Regions from separate parts of the Novosphingobium sp. BL-S-32 genome, predicted to be linked through region 3. Evidence: riboswitches for the same ligand, from Rfam matches in the RefSeq annotation. Region 3 holds a riboswitch; each other region holds the start of a gene.
The links. A riboswitch is a leader RNA that binds a small molecule or an ion and turns the genes downstream of it on or off. The one in region 3 is predicted to bind cobalamin.

Region 1 (6,380 bases), on a different replicon from region 3:
AGGCCTGCCTCGCTTTCGCCGAATCCGGCCGGTCAGACGCGCGTTTCGAGCAGGCGGGGCAAGTCTCGATGCCCAACCTTTCCGGCCATATCTACCTCGTGACCAACGAGCAGGGGCAATATCGCCTTGCCATCCTCTCGCGCCCGACCATCGATGGTGGGCTGTTCGGCATTCTCACCACGCTGGAAGTGGGCAAGGGCTCGCAGCTCGTTCCCGCCGCCGCGCCGCTCGCCCTGCGCAAGCTGGTCGAGGGTGAGGAGGTGGCGCTGGGGCTGGTAACGCCCGAGATGCCGCACTTCGCGCCTTATCGCGAGATGCTCGGCCGCGCGACTGACGACGACTACGCGCGGGTACACATGCCCGGCTGACTTAGCGTTTCGGCAGGTGGAGCAGCGCCACCGTCAGCCACGCACCCACTGTCAGATGCGCCCACCAGGCAACGAGGCCATAGCCGCCGCCAAACCCAGCCATGTCAACGGCAAGCGCCGCCGCCAGCAGGGTCCATCCGGCCCACCGGGCGGTAAAGGCGTGGCTCTTCGCGAGCGTTCGCCCGGAAAGGTCGCGCTGGTGGCGCGGCATGGACACTGCCAGCGCCCAGAAACCGGCCAGCGCGAGCAGGATGCCCAGAACGTGGGTCATGCCCGCACTGCCTTTTCCCTGCCCACCGCCCGGCCGGACGACGCCTTGCGTTGGCGTGCCGCAAGCCTCGTAGCCGCCAGCGCGAAGGCAGCCGCAAGCGACAGCATGACCATATCGAAAGCCACGAACAGCCAGTCCCCCCTCATCAGACTGACAGGCAGCCCCCGGCTGGTGGTGAAGGCGTTGACCAGCGGTACCGCCGAGAAAAGCAGCGCCGCCAGTCTGAGCGCCTCAAGCCATGCCCGCGCAGCCGGGCGCACCAGCGCCCAGATCAGCACGCCCAGCCAGACGAGGAACATCGTGTGGATCTCCCAGTCCGCGCGCGCCGCCATCCCCGTGGGCAACAGGCGGTTGGCGAGGAAGTAAGAGGGAATGGCGCAGCCCAGCCCGGCAATCGTCGCAATGTTGAGTTTTTCCACGAGGCGGAAGCCGAAATGCGGGCGCTCCGGATCGGGCAGGCGCTGGCGGCGCTTGACGGTCCAGAGCACAAGCCCGGTGCCGACCATCGCGGTTCCGGCAAGGCCGCTCAGGAAATAGAGCCAGCGCAGCGCAATCTGCGCGAAGCGTCCCGAATGGAGGCCGATCATCACGCTCTCGGTCTTGAGCGCGGCGCCCTGCGGCAGGCTGCCGCCGGTCTGGCGGCCGCTGGGGCCATCGAAGACCATGACTTCGCCGCGTGAACCCATCGCCTCGCCCGGCCCGCGCGTCAGCGCGATCGTCGCGGTCGCATCGCCCGGATTGTTGATCCGCACCACGCCAACCTCACGCCCGCCCCACTGCGCCGATGCCTTGCGCATCAGCGGCGCAAGGTCGGCAAGGGGCACGTTCCTGCCGCTGCGTTCGGCTGCGGGTGGGTCGCCGAAAACCGCGGACTGGAATGTGTCGGGCGAGGCGTAGTTCGCCAAAATGCCCCACGGCATGTACATCGCCGCCAGCGTCACCAGCCCGGTAAAGGTAATCATCAGGTGGAACGGCAACGCCAGCACGGCGGTCACGTTGTGCGCGTCCAGCCACGATCGCTGCCCCTTGCCGAAGCGCAGCATGAAGAAGTCGACGAAGATCTTCTTGTGCGTGATCACGCCCGAGAGGATCGCCACCAGCATGAACATCGCCGCGATGCCCACTAGATAGCGGGCCCAGAGGACCGGCAGGTAATGCAGGTCGAAATGGAAGCGATAGAGGAAGTAGCCGCCGTTGGTCTGGCGCACAGTCACTTCCCGGCCGCTTTCATCGAGTACGGCCTCGGTCTGGCCACTGGTGCCGGTGCCTGGGTACCAGAAGGCCTGCGTGGTGGCACTGCGCCCGTTGGGAAGCGTGAGAAACCAGAAGCTCGCGTCTGGCGCGGTGCGCTGGAGGAAGCGGACCGCGCCTTGCGCCGATGCCACTGGATCGGCCGTGCCGGTCACTTCGGGCTGCATCCAGCGGGTGATCTCGTCCTGGAAATAGGCCGAAGTACCCGTGGCGAACATCGCAAACAGCAGCCAGCCCAGCACCAGCCCCGTCCAGGTGTGCACGAGCGCCATCGATTGCCGCAGGCTCTCCTTCACAGGCGGCCCCCCGTTGTCAAAGAAAACCAGAGGTAACCGGCCATGACCGCGCCCGAAACGAGCATCCACAACCACAGCCGCGCCACCAAACGCATGCCGAACGCCGCCAGCGCCAGCACCGCGAAGATCGCGAACGACAGCAGCGTGGCCGCCATGCTCGCTTCGGGCGCGGAGACCGCAAGACCATGCGCCAACGCGCGGGCAACGCAGGCCGCCGCCAGCGAAGACAGCGCATAATTGGCCGGAACCGCCGCCAGCAGTCTTGCCGCGAGATTGCCTTTGCCGATGCCTTTACGGACCTTGCCCGCGCGCGTGTTCATGACGGCTCCGAAAGTGCGCCTTGGCCGCGTTATTGCGAACCATTCGCATTTCTGGAGCTGCTAACAGAGTCCCAACTTGCGAGTCAATCGCATTAGATGCAAAATCGAGGGGATCTGTACCGCGAGCCTGATGCGTTGCTCATCGTCATCGCGTTTTGGATCGGCCTGCGCGTGCGATCCCGGCGCTTGCCCGGGGCCCGACACTTGCGGGCGGACACGGCGACGGCTAGGAGCCTGTCTGTCCGCCGCAGCCCCCGACCGGGGCGACGGTGAACACTATTATCGCGCCGGTGCCCCGCAAGGGGCTTAAAATGGGAACACGGTACGAGTGGCCTGCCACTCCAATCCGGGGCTGTCCCTGCAACTGTAAGCGGCGAGCGCGATGCACATTCGCGGCGGGGCAAAGCCTCTGCCCGCAGCCACTGGGCCGGACGCTAAGTCATGCGAGGCCTGGGAAGGCGGTGCATCGTGCCGTGACCCGCAAGCCAGGAGACCTGCCGGGGTCGATGTCGCTCTTGCCCGGGTCCAGGGATTGGCCAAGGCACGGTAACTCTCCGTCTGAGCGACGTGATGCATGCGGCCGGGGCCGCAGCGGCATGCCACGTCGGGCGCTCGCGCGCCTGCCCGACGCCCGTGTGTCCGCGTCGTCCGCAAGAGACGGCCCGCCCCGCCGCTTCCGAGTTACCGGCGCGCGGGAGACGATACATGAGCAAAATTCCCACCACCGTCATCACCGGCTTTCTGGGCGCCGGCAAGACCACGCTGATCCGCCACCTGCTGCAGAACGCCAAGGGCCGCCGCCTTGCGCTGATCATCAACGAGTTCGGCGATGTCGGCGTGGACGGCGAACTGGTGAAGGGCTGCAATGACGAGGCCTGCCCGGAAGACGACATCGTCGAACTGGCCAATGGCTGCATCTGCTGCACCGTCGCCGACGATTTCCTGCCGACGATGCAGAAGCTGCTCGACCGCGAGAACAAGCCCGATCACATCATCATCGAGACCAGCGGCCTTGCCCTGCCCAAGCCGCTGGTAAAGGCCTTCCAGTGGCCCGACATCCGCACCCGCGCCACGGTTGACGGCGTGGTCGCGCTGATCGACGCCGATGCCGTCGCGGCCGGCCGCTTCGCCACCGACGAGGCGGCGCTGGCGGCAGCACGCGCGGCCGACCCGATGCTGGACCACGAAAGCCCGCTGGAAGAACTGTTCGAGGAACAGCTGGGCTGCGCCGACATGGTCGTGCTCAACAAGACCGACCTCGTCGACGCCGATGCCCTCGCCCATGTCGAGACGCTGGTGCTGGCCGAGACGCGCCCCGGCGTGAAGATCGTGCGTGCCGATCACGGCGCGGTCGACATCGCCGCGCTGCTGGGCATCACCGCCGCTGCCGAGGACGATCTCGATTCCCGTCCCTCGCACATCGATGGGCTGGACGAGGATCACGACCATGACGACTTCGACAGCTTCGTCGTTTCCGGCAGCGATGTGGTCGATCTCGACGCTCTTCTCGCCCGTCTGAAGGACCTGATCGCAGAGCACGACGTGCTGCGCGTGAAGGGCATGGTCGCGGTTTCGGGCAAGCCGAGCCGCCTTGTGGTGCAGGCCGTGGGCCCGCGCATCCAGCACTTCTACGACCGTGCGTGGCTGCCGCAGGACGTGCGCCGCACCCAGCTTGTCATCATCGGCCAGAAGGGGCTGGACCGCGCCGCCATCGAGGCTGGGCTTGCGCATGTTCTCGGCACGGTAGCGGCTTGAGGTTCTCCCTCATGCCCACCTTCGCCGCCCCCCCCTACCCTCGTCATTACGGACCCGCGAAGCGGGTGAAGCAATCCAGAGTCGCGCAGAGCCGCACTGGATTGCTTCGCTACGCTCGCAATGACGAGTCAGAGTTCTGTCGCAGTTGCGGGGGGAACGCCTGATGCACCTTCTGTCCGCCACGCCGGGGACGATCTCGGGCGGCGAGGAGGCGATCGACCTCGACCAGTCTCCCGGCGACATGGTGATCCTCACCGTGGCGGACAGCGAACTCGCCTGCTTCGCGGGCGCGGCGGCGCGAATGCTGGAGGGTTCTCCCAGCATTCGCCTTGCCAATCTGCTGCAACTGCGCCACCCCTATTCGATCGACCTCTATGTCGAAAAGGTGATCGCCAAGGCCAGGTTCGTCTGCGTGATCCTTCTCGGCGGAAAGAGCTACTGGGGCTACGGCATCGACGAGATCGCCCGCGTCGCGCGCGAGAACGGCATTGCCTTCGCCGCCATTGCCGATGGGCGCGAGGCAGACCCGGCGCTCGACCGCGCCTCCACCCTGCCCGCCGAATTGCGCGAGCGGATGCGCGATTATCTGCGGCAGGGCGGCATGGCCAATGCCCTCTCGTTCCTGCGCACCGCCGCCCGGACCATCGACCATGACGCGGGCGAGCCGGATGATCCGGTGCCGGTAGCCGACGCCGGGCTCTACCTTGCGGGCACCGAGCGCGCTGGGCTTGCCGACGTGCAGGCAGGCTGGGCCCAAGGCCGCCCGCTCGCGCTGCTGGTGTTCTACCGCGCGCTGATGATCGCGGGCACGCTCGATGCCGTGGACGCCATGATCGCGGCGCTGCGGGAGCGCGGCTTCAACGTCGCTGCCGTTCACGTTCGCGCCCTGCGAGAGCCTTTCGCGGTGGACTGGCTGAGCGGATTGCTAGGCGAGATCGCGCCCGATGTGATCGTCAATGCCACCAGCTTCGCCTCGTCCTCGGCAGGCGACGATCGCAAGCCGGGCATTCTCGAAAAGGCGGACTGCCCGATCCTGCAAGTCGCCTTCGCGGGCGTGGAGGAAAGCGAATGGCAGGGCTCCGCGCGCGGTCTGGGCCCGCGCGATCTCGCCATGAACGTCGCGCTGCCGGAGGTGGACGGGCGCGTTTTCACCCGCGCGGTCGCTTTCAAGGCAGCGGAGCGATTTGACGAAGTGACCCAATGCGGCATCGTCGTCCCGCGCGTGGCGCCGGACCGAGTGGCGTTCGTCGCCGATCTTGCCGCGAACTGGGCGGGCCTGCGCCGCACGGCGGCTGCCAAGCGCCGCGTCGCGCTGGTCCTGGCGAACTATCCCAACCGCGACGGGCGGATCGGCAACGGCGTCGGCCTCGATACCCCCGCCAGCACCGCTGCGATCATCGCCGCTCTGGCCGAGACGGGCTATGACACCGGCGACGCGCCCAAGAACGGCGCCGCGCTGATGCGCGTGATGACCGGCGGCGTGACCAACGACCTGACATCGCTGGACCGTCCCGGCGAAGTCTCGCTGCCGCTTTCGGCCTACGAAGCCGCTTTCGCAGCGGTGCCCGAAAGCGCGCGCAAGGCCATGTCCGAACGCTGGGGAGAGCCTTCGGCCGATCCCTTCGTGCGGGATGGCGCGTTCCGCCTGCCGGTGCACCGCTTCGGCAATCTCGCCGTCGCCGTGCAGCCCGCGCGCGGCTACAACATCGATCCCAAAGCCAGCTATCACGATCCGGCCCTGCCGCCGCCGCACGCCTACCTCGCCTTCCACGTTTGGCTGGCGCAGGAATTCGGCGCGCAGGCGGTGGTCCATGTCGGCAAGCACGGCAATCTGGAGTGGTTGCCCGGCAAGGCCATCTCGCTCTCGCGCGAGTGCTTCCCGGAAATATGCGCCGGGCCGCTGCCGCAACTCTATCCCTTCATCGTCAATGATCCCGGCGAAGGCACGCAAGCCAAGCGCCGCATCGGCGCAGTGGTCGTAGATCACCTCACCCCGCCGCTGACCCGCGCCGAGACTTACGGTCCGCTCAAGCAGCTTGAGGCGCTGGTGGACGAATATTACCTCGCCGCCGGAATGGACCCGCGCCGTCTCGACCGGCTGCGTCGGGACATTCTCGAT
Region 2 (6,380 bases), on a different replicon from region 3:
GGTCTTGGGGCCAGCGCGGCCAGTGTCAGCGCGCGCAGGGGGCTCTTGGTGATCTGGCCATCGTGATCGAACAGAGCGTCGGGCAGGCCGCTGGTGGAGGGCATGGCGCTGGCCTCTCCCCGAACCTCGACGCCCACCGCGACCGGGTGGGCGATGTCGGTGAAGTCCCAGTTTTCGGCCTGTCCGGTCCGAACCCGTTCGCGCGGGCCGCCAAGAGCTTCCAGAGCATGAATGGTGGAGGCCCCGAAGCCGAGTTCGCTCAGATAGGCGGCGAGCCGCACCACCGCCGCGCCATCGCGCAGCAAAACCAATACGCGCCCGCCGGACGCCAGATGCGGCCGCAGCCGTTGCAGCGGCGCCGCGTGAAGGCCAAGGCAGGGCGTGCTTTCGATCGCCCACCCAAGCCGCGCGGCGGCTAGCCCGAACGTGGACGGTGCGGGATGCGCTACCCATTCGCCCGGCTGGAGATGACGCGTCACGCTGGTTCCGGCGCCGAACCAGAATGGATCGCCCGAGGCCAGCATCACGACCTTGCGCCCCCGATTGGCGAGCAGTTGCTCCACGCCGTCCGCGAACGGCACTGGCCATTCGATGCAGGCAGCGTTAGGCGTACCGAGCAGGGCAAGATGGCGGGCCGCGCCCATCACGAGGTCGGCTTGGTCCAGCGCGGTCCGGCTCGCCGCGCAAAGCCCGTCGATGCCATCCTCGCCGATGCCGACGATGGTCAACCAGGGGGACGAGTTCATGTCAGCCAAGCCGAACGTCCTCCTGCTGGGCGGCACGACCGAGGCGAACACGCTCGCGCGCGCACTGGCCGAGCATGACATTGACGCCACCTACAGCTACGCGGGTCGCACCGAGAGCCCGCGACCGCAGCCGATTGCCGTACGCGTCGGCGGGTTCGGCGGCGTGGAGGGGCTGGCGGCCTATCTGCGCCGGAATCGCATCACCCATCTTGTCGACGCCACGCATCCTTTCGCGGCGACCATGAGCGCCAACGCAGTGACGGCGGCCGCTCTCACAGGTGTCGCCCATGCCGCCTTCACCCGCCCTGCGTGGCAGCCCGAAATTGCGGACCGCTGGACTCGCGTGGCGGATATCGCAGCGGCCGTCGATGCCCTTGCCGGACCGCCCCGACGGGTGATGCTGGCGCTCGGCCGGATGCACGTCGACGCTTTCGCCGACCGGCCGCAACATCACTACCTGCTGCGCTTCGTCGATGCGCCGGATTCGCCGCCGAAGCTGCCCGACTTCAGCCTCGTGGTGGACCGGGGGCCGTTTGGCGTCGAGGCGGACCTCGAGTTGTTGCGGCACCATGCCATCGACCTCGTCGTCTGCAAGAATGCGGGGGGTACCGGCGCCAGCGCAAAGCTGATCGCGGCGCGGCAATTGGGCTTGCCAGTACTGATGATCGACCGCCCGGTCCTGCAGCACAGGCTCGAATTGCACGGGTCGCAGGATGTCCTTCGGTGGCTCGGTCACGAGGCATCCTCCGGCACTGAGCGCGGGGTGTAGAGGATCGGCGCGCCGGGTCGTTCGATGATCCGGGTGCGGCTGGATCCGACGATGACCATCGTGCGCATATCCGCCATTTCCGCCCGCGCCTCGCGAAGCGGGACGATCCGGAGGACTTCTTCCGGCGTGGACACCGCGCGGGCGAAGAGGACCAGCCGGTCATCTCCGCAGGCTTCGCGCAGAACCGTAAGCGCCTTGGCGAACCCCTCCGGCCGCGCGCGTGAGCGGGGATTGTAGAACGCCATCGCAAAGTCGGCCTCGGCCGCGAGCCGCAGCCTTTTCTCGATCACCGGCCAGGGCTTGAGGTTGTCGGACAGATTGATCGCGCAGAAATCATGACCGAGCGGCGCTCCGGCGCGGGCTGCTGCCGCCAGCATCGCGGTGATGCCGGGCAGCACCCGGATATCGAGTTTGCGCCAGTGCGCCGGGCCGTCCTCCAGCGCCTCGAACACGGCGGCAGCCATCGCGAAGACTCCCGGATCGCCCGAGGACGCGACCAGCACCCGGCGACCCTGCGCGGCAAGGTCCAGCGCCATGGCCGCCCGCTCAAGCTCCACGCGGTTGTCGGATGGGTGAAGCACCAGCCCTTCACGCGGCGCAACCCGCGCCACATAGGGACCGTAGCCCACTACATCGGTCGCCTCGGCCAGCGCCTGCGTGGCTTCGGGCGTGACGAGCGCCTCGTCCCCGGGCCCAAGGCCCGCGACCGCGATCCATCCGCTCACGGTCTGCGTCCCTGACCGTGGATGAGCAGGATCGAGAAATAGGGCGCGACGTTCTCGGCATCGACAAGCCGGGTCACCCGCTGCTCGGGCATGGCCGCATATTCTACCAGCCACGCCGCATCCTCGCGTCCGGCGGCAGCCACCGCGCGGCGCAGCTTCGGCAGATTGCGGCCGATCTTCATCACCACTAGCGCATCGGTATCGTGGATACGGCGCGCCAATTCCGTTTCGGGCAGCGTCGCCATCGCGACGGTCAGCACATCGTCTCCCCAGGTGATCGGCAGCCCGGTCGCGTTCCAGGCGCCAGCCATGCCGGTGATGCCAGGCACGACTTCCACCGGCACCCGCCCGGAGAGCCGGCTGTGCAGGTGCATGAACGAGCCGTAGAAAAACGGATCCCCCTCGCAAAGCACGACGACGTCCTCGCCGCCGCGCGCAGCCTCCGCCAGCCGTTCCGTGCAATCCGCATAGAAAGCCTGAAGGCAGGCATTGTAAGCGGGATCGTCGAGCGGAATTTCTGTCGTGACCGGGTATTCCATCGCGATTTCGACCGCATCGGTCCGCAGCAGGCTGTCGACGGTACTCCGCGCCCGACCCGCGCGTCCCTTTTTGCGGAAATAGGCGATTTGCCGCGTGCCGCGCACGAGCCGGTCGGCGCGCACGCTCAGCAGGTCCGCCGCACCGGGGCCGAGGCCGACGCCGTGGATGGTTCCTGACGCGCTCATTCCGCGCGGCTCGCCAGTGCGTTGACGGCCGCCACGGTAATGGCGCTCCCACCAAGCCGTCCCTCGACGATGCAGCAGGGAACCGGTGCGGTCAGCCACAAGGCATGCTTGGACTCGGCCGCGCCGACGAAGCCCACCGGGCAACCGATGATGGCCGCCGGGCGGGGGCAGTCGGGGTCCTCAAGCATGTTGAGCAAGTGAAACAGCGCGGTCGGCGCGTTGCCGATGGCGACGATCGCGCCGCCGAGATGTGGCCGCCACAGTTCCAGCGCCGCCGCCGAGCGGGTGTTGCCGATCCGGTGCGCAAGGTCCGGCACTTCGGCATCGCCGAGGGTGCAGATGACCCCGTTGTAAGCTGGCAGGCGGGCGCGGGTAATGCCTTCGGACACCATCCGTGCATCGCAGAGCACGGGCGCTCCCGCAGCCAGCGCGGCGCGCGCGGCGACTGCAAAGCCGGCGGAAAAGCGGATGTGCGCGGCCAGTTCGACCATGCCTGCCGCGTGTATCATGCGGACGGCAACGGGCTCCTCCTCGGCGGAGAAGCGGGCAAGGTCGGCTTCCGCGCGTATGGTGGCAAAGGACTGGCGGTAGATCGCCGCGCCGTCCTTTTCATAATCGTAAGGCATCAAGCGACTCCAAAATGGGCGAGGAGGTCTGCGGCATTCAGACCCGAGCGAAGGGGCGGAGAACCGGCGCACGCGCTGAAGGAAAGGTCGTAGGCACCCTCGCGCCCGGTCACGACCACATCGGCGGCACCGGGATGGGCGCAGCCCTTGGCACAACCCGAAACGTGCAGGTGCCCGGCGACATGCGGCGCAAGGCGGGCGGCGAGCGTCCGGGTCTCGACACTGGCTTGCGGGCAGTCGGGCGCGCCGGGGCAGGCATCGGCGCGCAGCAGCGAATGGTGGGGATCGATCGACAGGCCTTCGTGCTCGATCGGCCCGCCCCCCTCAGTCAGAAGGATGCGCCAGGGCGACGTACGAATGCCCGCCACGCCGGAGTCTTGCGCCAATCGCAGGAAGGCTTGCGCGCTCACGCGCCCGAACGGCAGGCCATAGGCGGTGCCCATCGCGTGACGGCCGGGGACGGGCAGGGGCGCGGCGAGCCCGGGGGCGGCGGTTCCTGTCGCCCAGTCCGGCAAGGGCGCGGAATGGCGTGCCATGCGGCCCGCACTTGCTCCGCCGCTTGCCATGAACCAGCGCGTCAGATCGATCAGCGCGGTGACTTCCCGGCCCGGCGCCAGTCCTATGCCGGTAGAGCGTCCATCGGCGCGCAGCAGGAGCATGCCGTCGCGCCCGCGCTCGATCCGGAAATCGCCGGGTTCGGCGGACAGCATCGGCACAGGTCCGGCGTCGATGACGAAACCGGCCTTGCCCGGTAGTACGGGCAATTCGTCGAGGCGCTCGTCCAGTTCGCGAGCGATGCGATGGGTATCCTCGCCGGGGCGCCCTGCGGGCGAGACGAGGATATTGCGCCGGGCTTCGCGTGTTGCGTCCGCATCCACGAGGCCGGTCTCCAGCAACCGGTCGAGCAGGCGCGGCCATTCGGCCTCGCTCACACCGCGAATTTGCAGGTTCGCGCGGCGTGTAAGGTCAAGCGCACCCGACCCATGCGCGAGCGCCGCTTCGCCCAGAGCCACGGCCTGAGCGGGCATCAGGCGGCCGAGACGCGGCTTTACGCGGACCAGCAGCCCGTCTCCCGCCATCATCGGGCGCCAGGCATCGGGGCACCATCCCCTTACCGTGCCGCCGCTTCGATCCCCTTCCAGCGGACCCAAAATCGCTCTCCGCGCGCCGGGCGAACGAAGGCGGGGCATACCGACATGGCCGGCCGACGCGCGGCGATGGGCAGGCGCGAACTACGCCCACCACCACGCGACCGTGCAGCCCCAGCCACACAGCTTCGTCGCCCAGACGGAGAAGAACCGTGCCATGACCATCCCCTGGGTCAGGGCAAGAGCGACCAGTGCGCCGGCAGGTCTCCTGGCTCGCGGGTCACAGCTTGATACACGCCTTCCCAGACCGGCAACGCGCCGGTCCAGTGGCTGCCCTTAAAAGGGCGTGTGCATCGCGCTATCCGCTTACAGTTGCAGGGACAGCCGCGGATTTGGGGGCTACACCCCCGCACCGCATTCCCGATTAAGCCCCTTCGGGGGCACCGGCACGATCATGTCCGGCAACAGGCACGCCTGTCACCTTGCCGCCGCTCTATCGAATTGGCTCTGCCAAGCCAATAGCCGATCCATAGTCGTCGCGAGCGCGATCACGCGCTACGGCGAGGCTTCCAGCCCTGCGACCGCATCGCGGCTCCAGCCGCCGCCCATCGCCAGATAGAGCGATACCCGTGCCTGCAACGCCGCCGTCCGCGCCTGCACGAGGTTGAGTTCCACGTTGAGCAGGCCGCGCTGGGCAACCAGCTGTTCAAGATAGGGCGAATAGCCCTCGCGGCGGCGGTTGGTGGCAAGGCGCAGGCCTTCGGCGTCTGCCGTGCGCTGGGCGGCCAGGATGGTCATGAGTTCGTCCGCTTCCCGGGCCGAGCCAAGCGCGTCCTCCACCTCGCGAAAGGCGGTGAGCGCGGCCTTGCGGTAGGCCAGCGCGGCATTGTCCCGCTGGGCGGCGGCGCTTTCGGCCCCGGCGCGCAGCCGTCCGCCTTCGAAGATCGGCGCAAGGATGCTGCCACCCAGAGACCACACTCCGATCGGATCACCCACCAGCAGCGAGGACCATACCAAGGCGCCGGAGCCGGTGAGTTGAAGCTGCGGCAGGAAACGCTTGCGGGCAGCGGCGAGCGACTTGTCGGCGGCAGCCAGTTGCAGCTCGGCCTGCGCCACGTCCGGTCGGCGCGCCAAGAGCTGGGACGGCAGGCCTTCCGGGATCACCGGCTCTGTCAGCAGGGCGAGCGAAGTGGCGCGCGCGACGCCGCCGGGCACGTTCCCTGCGAGCAGGCGCAAGGCATTTTCCTGCCGCGCCGTGGCTTCGCGCAAGGAGGGGATCAGTTGGGCGGTGGCCTGATACTCGGCCTGTGCCTGCGCAAGGTCCAGACGCGGCGAATAGCCCGCGCCGACCCGGCGCTCTGCCAGTTGCAGTTCCCGGCGCCGCGCGTCCAGCGTCTGTTGGGCAATGGCAAGCTGCGCGTCGAGGCCGAGCAAGGCGATATAGCCGTTTGCCGCCGTCGCCGCGACCGAGAGGCGGATTGAATCCCGCGCTGCCTGGCTGGCCAGCCACCCCGCGCGCGCCGCTGCCTGCTGGTCTGCCAGACGCCCGAAAATGTCTGCTTCCCACGCCGCCTGCACGCCCGGCTGCGCGATCTGCTGCACCTCTGCAACCCCGAAGGCATCGATGCTGCGCGAATCCGATGCCGAGGCTGCCGCGTCGACCGTGGGCAGCAACTGCGCATGGGCCAGCCGTTCCTGCGC
Region 3 (6,380 bases):
GTAATGCAGTTCGTGCGCGGGGACCGGCAAGCTTTCCAGCCAGTGTCTGGTCAGTTCCTCCATCCGCGCATAGTGCTGTGCGAGGTCCTCGATCCGGTAACCGCAGGAAAAGCCGTGCGTGAAGTCATGGCCCATCGCCGAGACCATCACGTCGCGCGGATCGCGGGCCACCACCACGACCGGTGATTGCGGGAACGCCAGTTGCAGCAGCGGCAGGTAAAGCTCGTTCAGCGCCATCCGGTCGGTGAAGAGCGTGGCGCCATCGCGCAGCAGGCCATGGCGTTCGGCAAGCGCGAAGTAATGGTCGCGCAGTTGTACGCCCAGCGTGTCGCGCTGTTCCTCGGTTACGGCCTCGGCGTGGCGAGGGAACGCGCCCGCAGTCCACAAGGCCGCCTTGTCCGCCAGCTCGCGGCCGAAGGGCAATTCGCCGCCCGCCCGGACTTCGGAATGGCTCGCTGCCACTTGCTCGATCAGCGCGGTGCCGGAGCGCGGAAAACCGAGGATGAACACCGGCTGCGGCACCCCCTTGCGGCGCGAGGCGGGCAGGAAATCGGCGAAGCGCTCGGGCGTGAAGAAGTCCCGCCATTGCGCGACGAGTTCGCCCACCGCGCGGGCCGGATAGCTGCGGCTGGCGGCATGGGCGAGCGCGGCCTTGCCCGCGACGAAATCATCCCATGCCTCGGCCTTACACCCGGCCCGGTCGCGCAGGCGGCCGCGCAGCAGCAGGGCGGGGCCGGAAGGCTCGGGTTCGGCTTCCAGCATGGCGAGGCCTTTCGGCCAGTCCACCGTGTGCGAAAGCAGCGTCACGCGCTGGAGCGTCAGGTCGGTGCCCTGTCGCTGGGCCAGTGTTTCCGCGCCGCCGAGCAGGGCGGCGGCGCGGTCGAAACGGCCGGCCTGTTCCTCCAACTCCGCCAGCCAGAGCAGCGGCGGCAGCGCTTCGGGCATGGCCTGCACGGCTTCTTCCAGTAGAGGGGCAGCTTCGTCGAGCCGCCCCTGACGCTGAAGATTGCGGCCGAGATCGGCGAGCAACTGGGGCTGCCGTCCGGCGATGCGGATGGCCTCGGAAAGGTGGTGCGTGCCTTCGACCAGTTCGTCGCGCTCGCTCAGCATATGGCCGAGGCGCGTGTGGGCATCGGGGTTGTCGGGCTGGGCGGCAATCGTTTCGCGCAGGACCGTCTCGGCGTCATGCAGGCGGCCGGTGCCATGCAGTTCCTCGGCCAGTGCGTCGCGCGGCCAGGCGCTCTCGGGGGCGAGGGCAATAGCCTCGCGCAACAGGGCTTCGTGGCGGTCGTCCGCGCCGCGCGCCTTGGCGGCAAGGGCCAGCACCTCGATCGCGTCGAGTGCCAGCGCGGGCTGCGCGCGGGCCGTTTCGGCCAGCGCCTCGGCGCGGTCGAGATCGCCCGAGGACAGGGCCTGTCGGGCATCGGCAATGGTCTGCATATCGGCGGACATGCCGGCAGCTTAGGGCGCTTGCGCGGCGCGGTGTCAACCGGGCTTTGCGGCTGACTTCAGGGCGGTCCCGGTGAACAGTGCGGCCACCAGCTCCGGTCCCGAGGGAAAGTAGAGGTGCATGTAGCTGGCCGTCAGCGACCCACGGCGGAACACGCGCTCGCCGGGGCGCCCATCGGGTGTGTCGGCATGGGCTATGGGGGAAAGCGCGGTTTCCAGCGTCGAATAGTGGAACGTATGGCCGCGCACAGGATGGCCGTCGATCTTGGCCTCCTGCATTCCCAGAGCAGCCAGTCGAGGCTGCATTGTCGCTTGGGCCGCTAGCAGGCCGAGCAGGGCGGTGCGGGTGCCCTTGCCGTCATCCAGCGTCTCGCACGTGTAGAGCATGCCGCCACACTCCGCGAGGATCGGGCGACCGGCGGCGTGATGCGCGCGGATCGAGGCCAGCATCGGCGCATTGGCGGCAAGGCGATCCAGATGCAGTTCGGGATAGCCGCCCGGCAGCCAGAGCGCATCGCATGCGGGCAGGGCCGCGTCGGTCAGCGGCGAGAAGAACACGGCCTGCGCGCCTGCCTCTTCGAGGAAGGCGACGTTGGCCGGGTAGATGAAGGCGAAAGCCTCGTCGCGGGCAATGGCGATGCGCTTGCCGGCGAGCGATGGCGGCGGGGTCATGCCCTCCGGCGCGGCGAAGGTCACGGGCTCCGGAAGCCAGAGCGCGCTGTCCGGCAGCAGATCCGCCGCCCGGTCCAACCGGGCGGAAAGGTCGGCTACTTCGCCCGCCTGCACCAGCCCTAGGTGCCGTTCGGGCAGGCCGATTGCGGCGTCTCGGCCCAGTGCGCCCAGCCAGCGGATGTCACTGGGTACGCTTTGCTCCAACAGGTCCGAATGCCTGGCGCTACCCACACGGTTAGCGAGCACGGCGGCGAGGTTCACGCCCGCGCGATAGGTCGCCAGGCCATGAACGAGCGCGCCGAAAGTCTGCGCCATGGACGATCCGTCTACCACCGCGAGCACCGGCAGGCCGAAGCGCCGCGCGAGGTCGGCGGCGGAGGGATCGCCGTCGTGCAGGCCCATCACCCCTTCGACGAGGATCAGGTCCGCCTCGCACGCCGCTTCGTAGAGCAGCGCGCGGCATTCGGCCTCGCCGACCATGCAGAGGTCAAGCTGGTGCACCGGGGCGCCGCTCGCCGCTTCGAGGATCATGGGATCGAGGAAGTCGGGCCCGCACTTGAACACGCGCACGCGCCGTCCTTCGCGGGCATGGCGGCGGGCGAGCGCGGCGGTGACGAGCGTCTTGCCCTGCCCCGAGGCGGGCGCGGCGACCAGCAGGGCAGGGCAGGCGGTCACTTGCGGCGTTCCGCGTGCAGCGCCGGGCGCAGGGTCACGGTCAGCGCCCAGAGCGTGGCGGCAATGCCGGACCACAGCACCGTGGAGAGCAGGGTGGTCGGGAAATAGCGCCCGATGCGCGGCAGGAATCCGGCAAGCGTCGGATCGGGGAAGCGGCCGCCAAGGAAGTAGAACCCGCCGCTCGACAGCAAGTGCGAGACGAAAGTGGCGGCGATCAGCAGCACGGCCATGGCAGGCAGGGCGGCAAGGCGGTCACCGAGCTTCGCCGCCGCCACGCGCCCGGCAAGCCACATCACGCCATAGGCCGGGACCAGCATCGCGTAGGCCGGGGTAAAGCAGAATCCGGAACCGCCCAGCACCGAGATCACCACGACATCGATCGCATAGCCGAGCGCGAACAGCGCGGCGAAACCGATGACACGGCGGACGAAGAAGCCGAGCACGAAGAAGCTCGCAAGGTCGGTGTCTGGCAAGTGGACGACCTGACTCAGCGAATGGGTGCGCGTCACCAGCATGACGGCGGCGAGCGCGGCAAACACGAAGAGGCTGACGCGGGCGGATGGCGGATTGGCGGAACGGTTCATGTTCTGGGATCTCCCAAGGCGGTTGGGGAAAGGCGTGCAGGAAAGGCCCCGGGCGATATCGCCCCGGCGAGAGGATCAGCGGATCGGTGTCACTCTGGCAGGCTCCTTTCGACACGACTTCGACTGTCGTCTCGCCAGGGCTGCTTCCCGCTACGGGAACCATGCCCTCGTCCGCCCGGTGCATCCCGCCCGCGCAGAGGAACGACGGCAAGGGGCCGGTTTCCTGACTTCCCGGATCGTCGCGCCTTCCGCCGCCTTCTCGGAACCGTCCGGTCCCAATGGCGCATGGCGGGGCGCATCCCCGGTTACAGTTGCGGGAGCAGTGCCGGCATGTCCCGCGAGTTTCCCCGCAGGTCCGGACTTCCCGATTAAGCCCTCTCGGGCACCCTTTGCAGGGGCGGACCTATGGCACTTCGCGGGCGCGCGCAAGCTTCGGGCACTTGCCAGCGGGGCGCCCGCACGATAGTTGCCGCGCCGCGACAGGTTCCTCGTAAGAGGATCAAAAGGGAACACGGGTTCAAGACCCGGGCTGCCCCTGCAACTGTGAGCGGCGAGCCGTGCGGCCATTTCGCCATTGGAGCCGAAGCCATTGACTTGGCAGGATTCTGAGAAGGCGGCCGAGACGGCATTGACCCGCAAGCCAGGAGACCTGCCTGACGCAGTCGTTCTTCGTCCGGACAGGGTGTGCCGGGTGAACGAGGGGGCTTTTTCCTCGCGCAACGACAGCCATTGCCTTGCCGGTGCTCGCGCTTCGGCGGGGGTCTTCGATGCTTGTTTGAAGGAAAACCCATGACGTTCCGGATTTTCGCCACCACGGTTTCGCTCGCGGCCCTCGCGGCGGCCTGCCCGACGATGGCTTTCGCCGACGAAGCAGATAGTGGCGACAGCATCGTCGTTACCGCGCTGCGCACCCCGCTGGCGGCCGATCGCGTCGCCCAGACGGTGACCGTCCTCGACGACGCGCACATCGTTTCCGCGCAGCCGATCGCCCTCACCGACATGCTGCTGCGCACGCCGGGCATCAGCCTTTCGCGCAACGGCGGCTACGGCACGACCACCAGCCTACGCATTCGCGGCGCCGATGCCGGTCAGAGCGTGATGGTGATCGACGGCATGCGCCTCGCCGATCCGTCTTCGACGGCGGGCGGCTATGCCTTCTCCAACCTCTTCACCGACGATATCGATCACATCGAGATCCTGCGCGGTCCGCAGTCGATCCTCTGGGGTAGCGATGCCATCGGCGGCGTCATCAATGTCACCACCCGTGCCCCGACCAAGCCGCTGGAAGGCAGCTTCGCGGTGGAAGCGGGCACGCACGATACCGTCTCGGCGCGTGCCGGCGTGGGCGGCACGTCGGATTCGATCGATTGGCGCGTCTCCGCCTCGCGCTTCACCACCGACGGCATCTCGGCCAGCGATCAGGGCACCGAGCCCGATGGCTATCGCCGGTCTGCGGCCAACGGGTCGTTCACATATCGCGTCGCGCCGGGCGTTTCGATCGATCTCAAGGGCTATTGGTCGGATTCGCATAACGACTTCGACGGCTTTGGAGGGGACTCGCTCGCCTATGGCGTGAACAAGGAGTGGGCGGGCTACGCCGGGCTCAACTTCGCGCTGTTCGATGGCAAGCTGGTCAACCGCGTGGCCGTGACCCAGACCGAGACCGACCGCCAGAACTTCGATCCCGCGCAGACCATTCGGCAGCTCACGTTCGATGCGCATGGCCGCGTGCGTCGCTACGAGTATCAGGGCACCTACAGCTTCTCGGACGCGGTGCAGGCCGTCTTCGGCGCCGAGCGCGAGGAGCAGCGGATGACCACCGCCTCGCCCACGGACAGCACGGATCCTTACGTGTTGACGCCCAGCAAGGCGGATACCAACAGCGTCTACGGCGAACTGCGCGTCAGCCCTGTGACCGGGCTCACCGTGAGCGGCGGCGCGCGTTACGACCATCAGTCGCGCTTCGGTGGCAACACGGTGTTCAGCGCCGGTGCGGCCTATACGCCGAACGCGGGCAAGACCGTGATCCGCGCCAGCTACGATCAGGGCTACAAGGCTCCGTCGCTCTACCAGCTGTTCAGCGACTACGGCGCGGCCAACCTCCAGCCTGAAAAGGCCAAGGGCTGGCAGGTGGGCGCCGAGCAGGGGCTTGGCGACCTGTTCCACGTCTCGGCCACCTGGTTCCAGCGCGATACCGACAACCTGATCGACTTCGCCTATTGCCCGACCAGCGGCACCCTGCCGGACATCTGCTACATCCCGGGCACCACCACCGAGCGCTTCGGCTACTACGCCAATGTTCGCAAGGCCCATGCGCAGGGCCTCGAACTGGCGGCGTCCGCCAAGTGGAAGGTGCTCTTCGCCGAAGGCAATTACAGCCTGATCGAGGCGGAGGACCGCACGCCGGACAGCAGCACCTATGGCCGCCAACTTCAGCGCGTGCCGCGCCATCTCGCCAATATCGAGGGCGGCGTGGACCTGCCGCAGGGCATCCGCGCCAGCATCGCCGCGCGTTATTCGGGCGGGAGCTACAACGCCGCCACCGGCACGGCGAAGCTTGACGATTACTGGTTGCTCGACTTGCGCGCCCAGTGGACAGTCGCGCCCGGGCTCATGCTTCAGGGCCGCATCGAAAACCTGACCGACAAGGACTACGAGACGGCGGCCGGCTACAATTCGCTCGGCCGTACGGTTTACCTGGGCCTGAGGAGCCAGTTCTGATGTTGAACGCAGTCGAGCCGGGACCGTCGGTGGTGGTTTGCAGCACCTGCCGGTTCTCGGCCGCTGCACGCGAGGACGAAGGCGGGCAGCGCGGCGGCGCGCTGCTGGCCGAGGCCATGCGCACGGTGCAGGCCGCCGAACCGGGCCTGCAAGGCGTGGCGGTCCAGGAGATGCCCTGCCTGTTCGCCTGCCAGCGCCACTGCGCCGTCCATCTGCGCGCGCCGGGCAAGGTGGGCTATGTGCTGGGCGACTTCACGCCCGACGAAGAGGCCGCGCGTG

Region 1: linked by a shared signal. The riboswitch ahead of cobW (cobalamin biosynthesis protein CobW) and the one ahead of AC1VVK_RS12535 (hypothetical protein) in region 3 are both predicted to bind cobalamin.
Region 2: linked by a shared signal. The riboswitch ahead of AC1VVK_RS23775 (cobalamin biosynthesis protein CobG) and the one ahead of AC1VVK_RS12535 (hypothetical protein) in region 3 are both predicted to bind cobalamin.

The regions. Positions count from the first base shown of each region.
Region 1 covers NZ_CM166477.1:524,083-530,462, reverse strand. The annotation lists gene AC1VVK_RS19095 (helix-turn-helix domain-containing protein) at 1-368, shown strand, start outside; gene AC1VVK_RS19090 (DUF3325 domain-containing protein) at 370-639, opposite strand; gene AC1VVK_RS19085 (PepSY-associated TM helix domain-containing protein) at 636-2,186, opposite strand; gene AC1VVK_RS19080 (hypothetical protein) at 2,183-2,506, opposite strand; cobalamin riboswitch at 2,779-3,022, shown strand; gene cobW (cobalamin biosynthesis protein CobW) at 3,212-4,261, shown strand; gene cobN (cobaltochelatase subunit CobN) at 4,425-6,380, shown strand, end outside.
Region 2 covers NZ_CM166477.1:1,672,560-1,678,939, reverse strand. The annotation lists gene cbiE (precorrin-6y C5,15-methyltransferase (decarboxylating) subunit CbiE) at 1-746, opposite strand, end outside; gene AC1VVK_RS23795 (cobalt-precorrin-6A reductase) at 745-1,515, shown strand; gene cobJ (precorrin-3B C(17)-methyltransferase) at 1,479-2,240, opposite strand; gene cobI (precorrin-2 C(20)-methyltransferase) at 2,237-2,965, opposite strand; gene AC1VVK_RS23780 (precorrin-8X methylmutase) at 2,962-3,591, opposite strand; gene AC1VVK_RS23775 (cobalamin biosynthesis protein CobG) at 3,591-4,742, opposite strand; cobalamin riboswitch at 4,921-5,142, opposite strand; gene AC1VVK_RS23770 (efflux transporter outer membrane subunit) at 5,235-6,380, opposite strand, start outside.
Region 3 covers NZ_CM166476.1:2,648,327-2,654,706, forward strand. The annotation lists gene AC1VVK_RS12525 (sulfotransferase family protein) at 1-1,452, opposite strand, end outside; gene AC1VVK_RS12530 (cobyrinic acid a,c-diamide synthase CobB) at 1,486-2,796, opposite strand; gene AC1VVK_RS12535 (hypothetical protein) at 2,793-3,380, opposite strand; cobalamin riboswitch at 3,577-3,785, opposite strand; cobalamin riboswitch at 3,845-4,051, shown strand; gene AC1VVK_RS12540 (TonB-dependent receptor plug domain-containing protein) at 4,170-6,101, shown strand; gene AC1VVK_RS12545 (DUF1636 domain-containing protein) at 6,101-6,380, shown strand, end outside.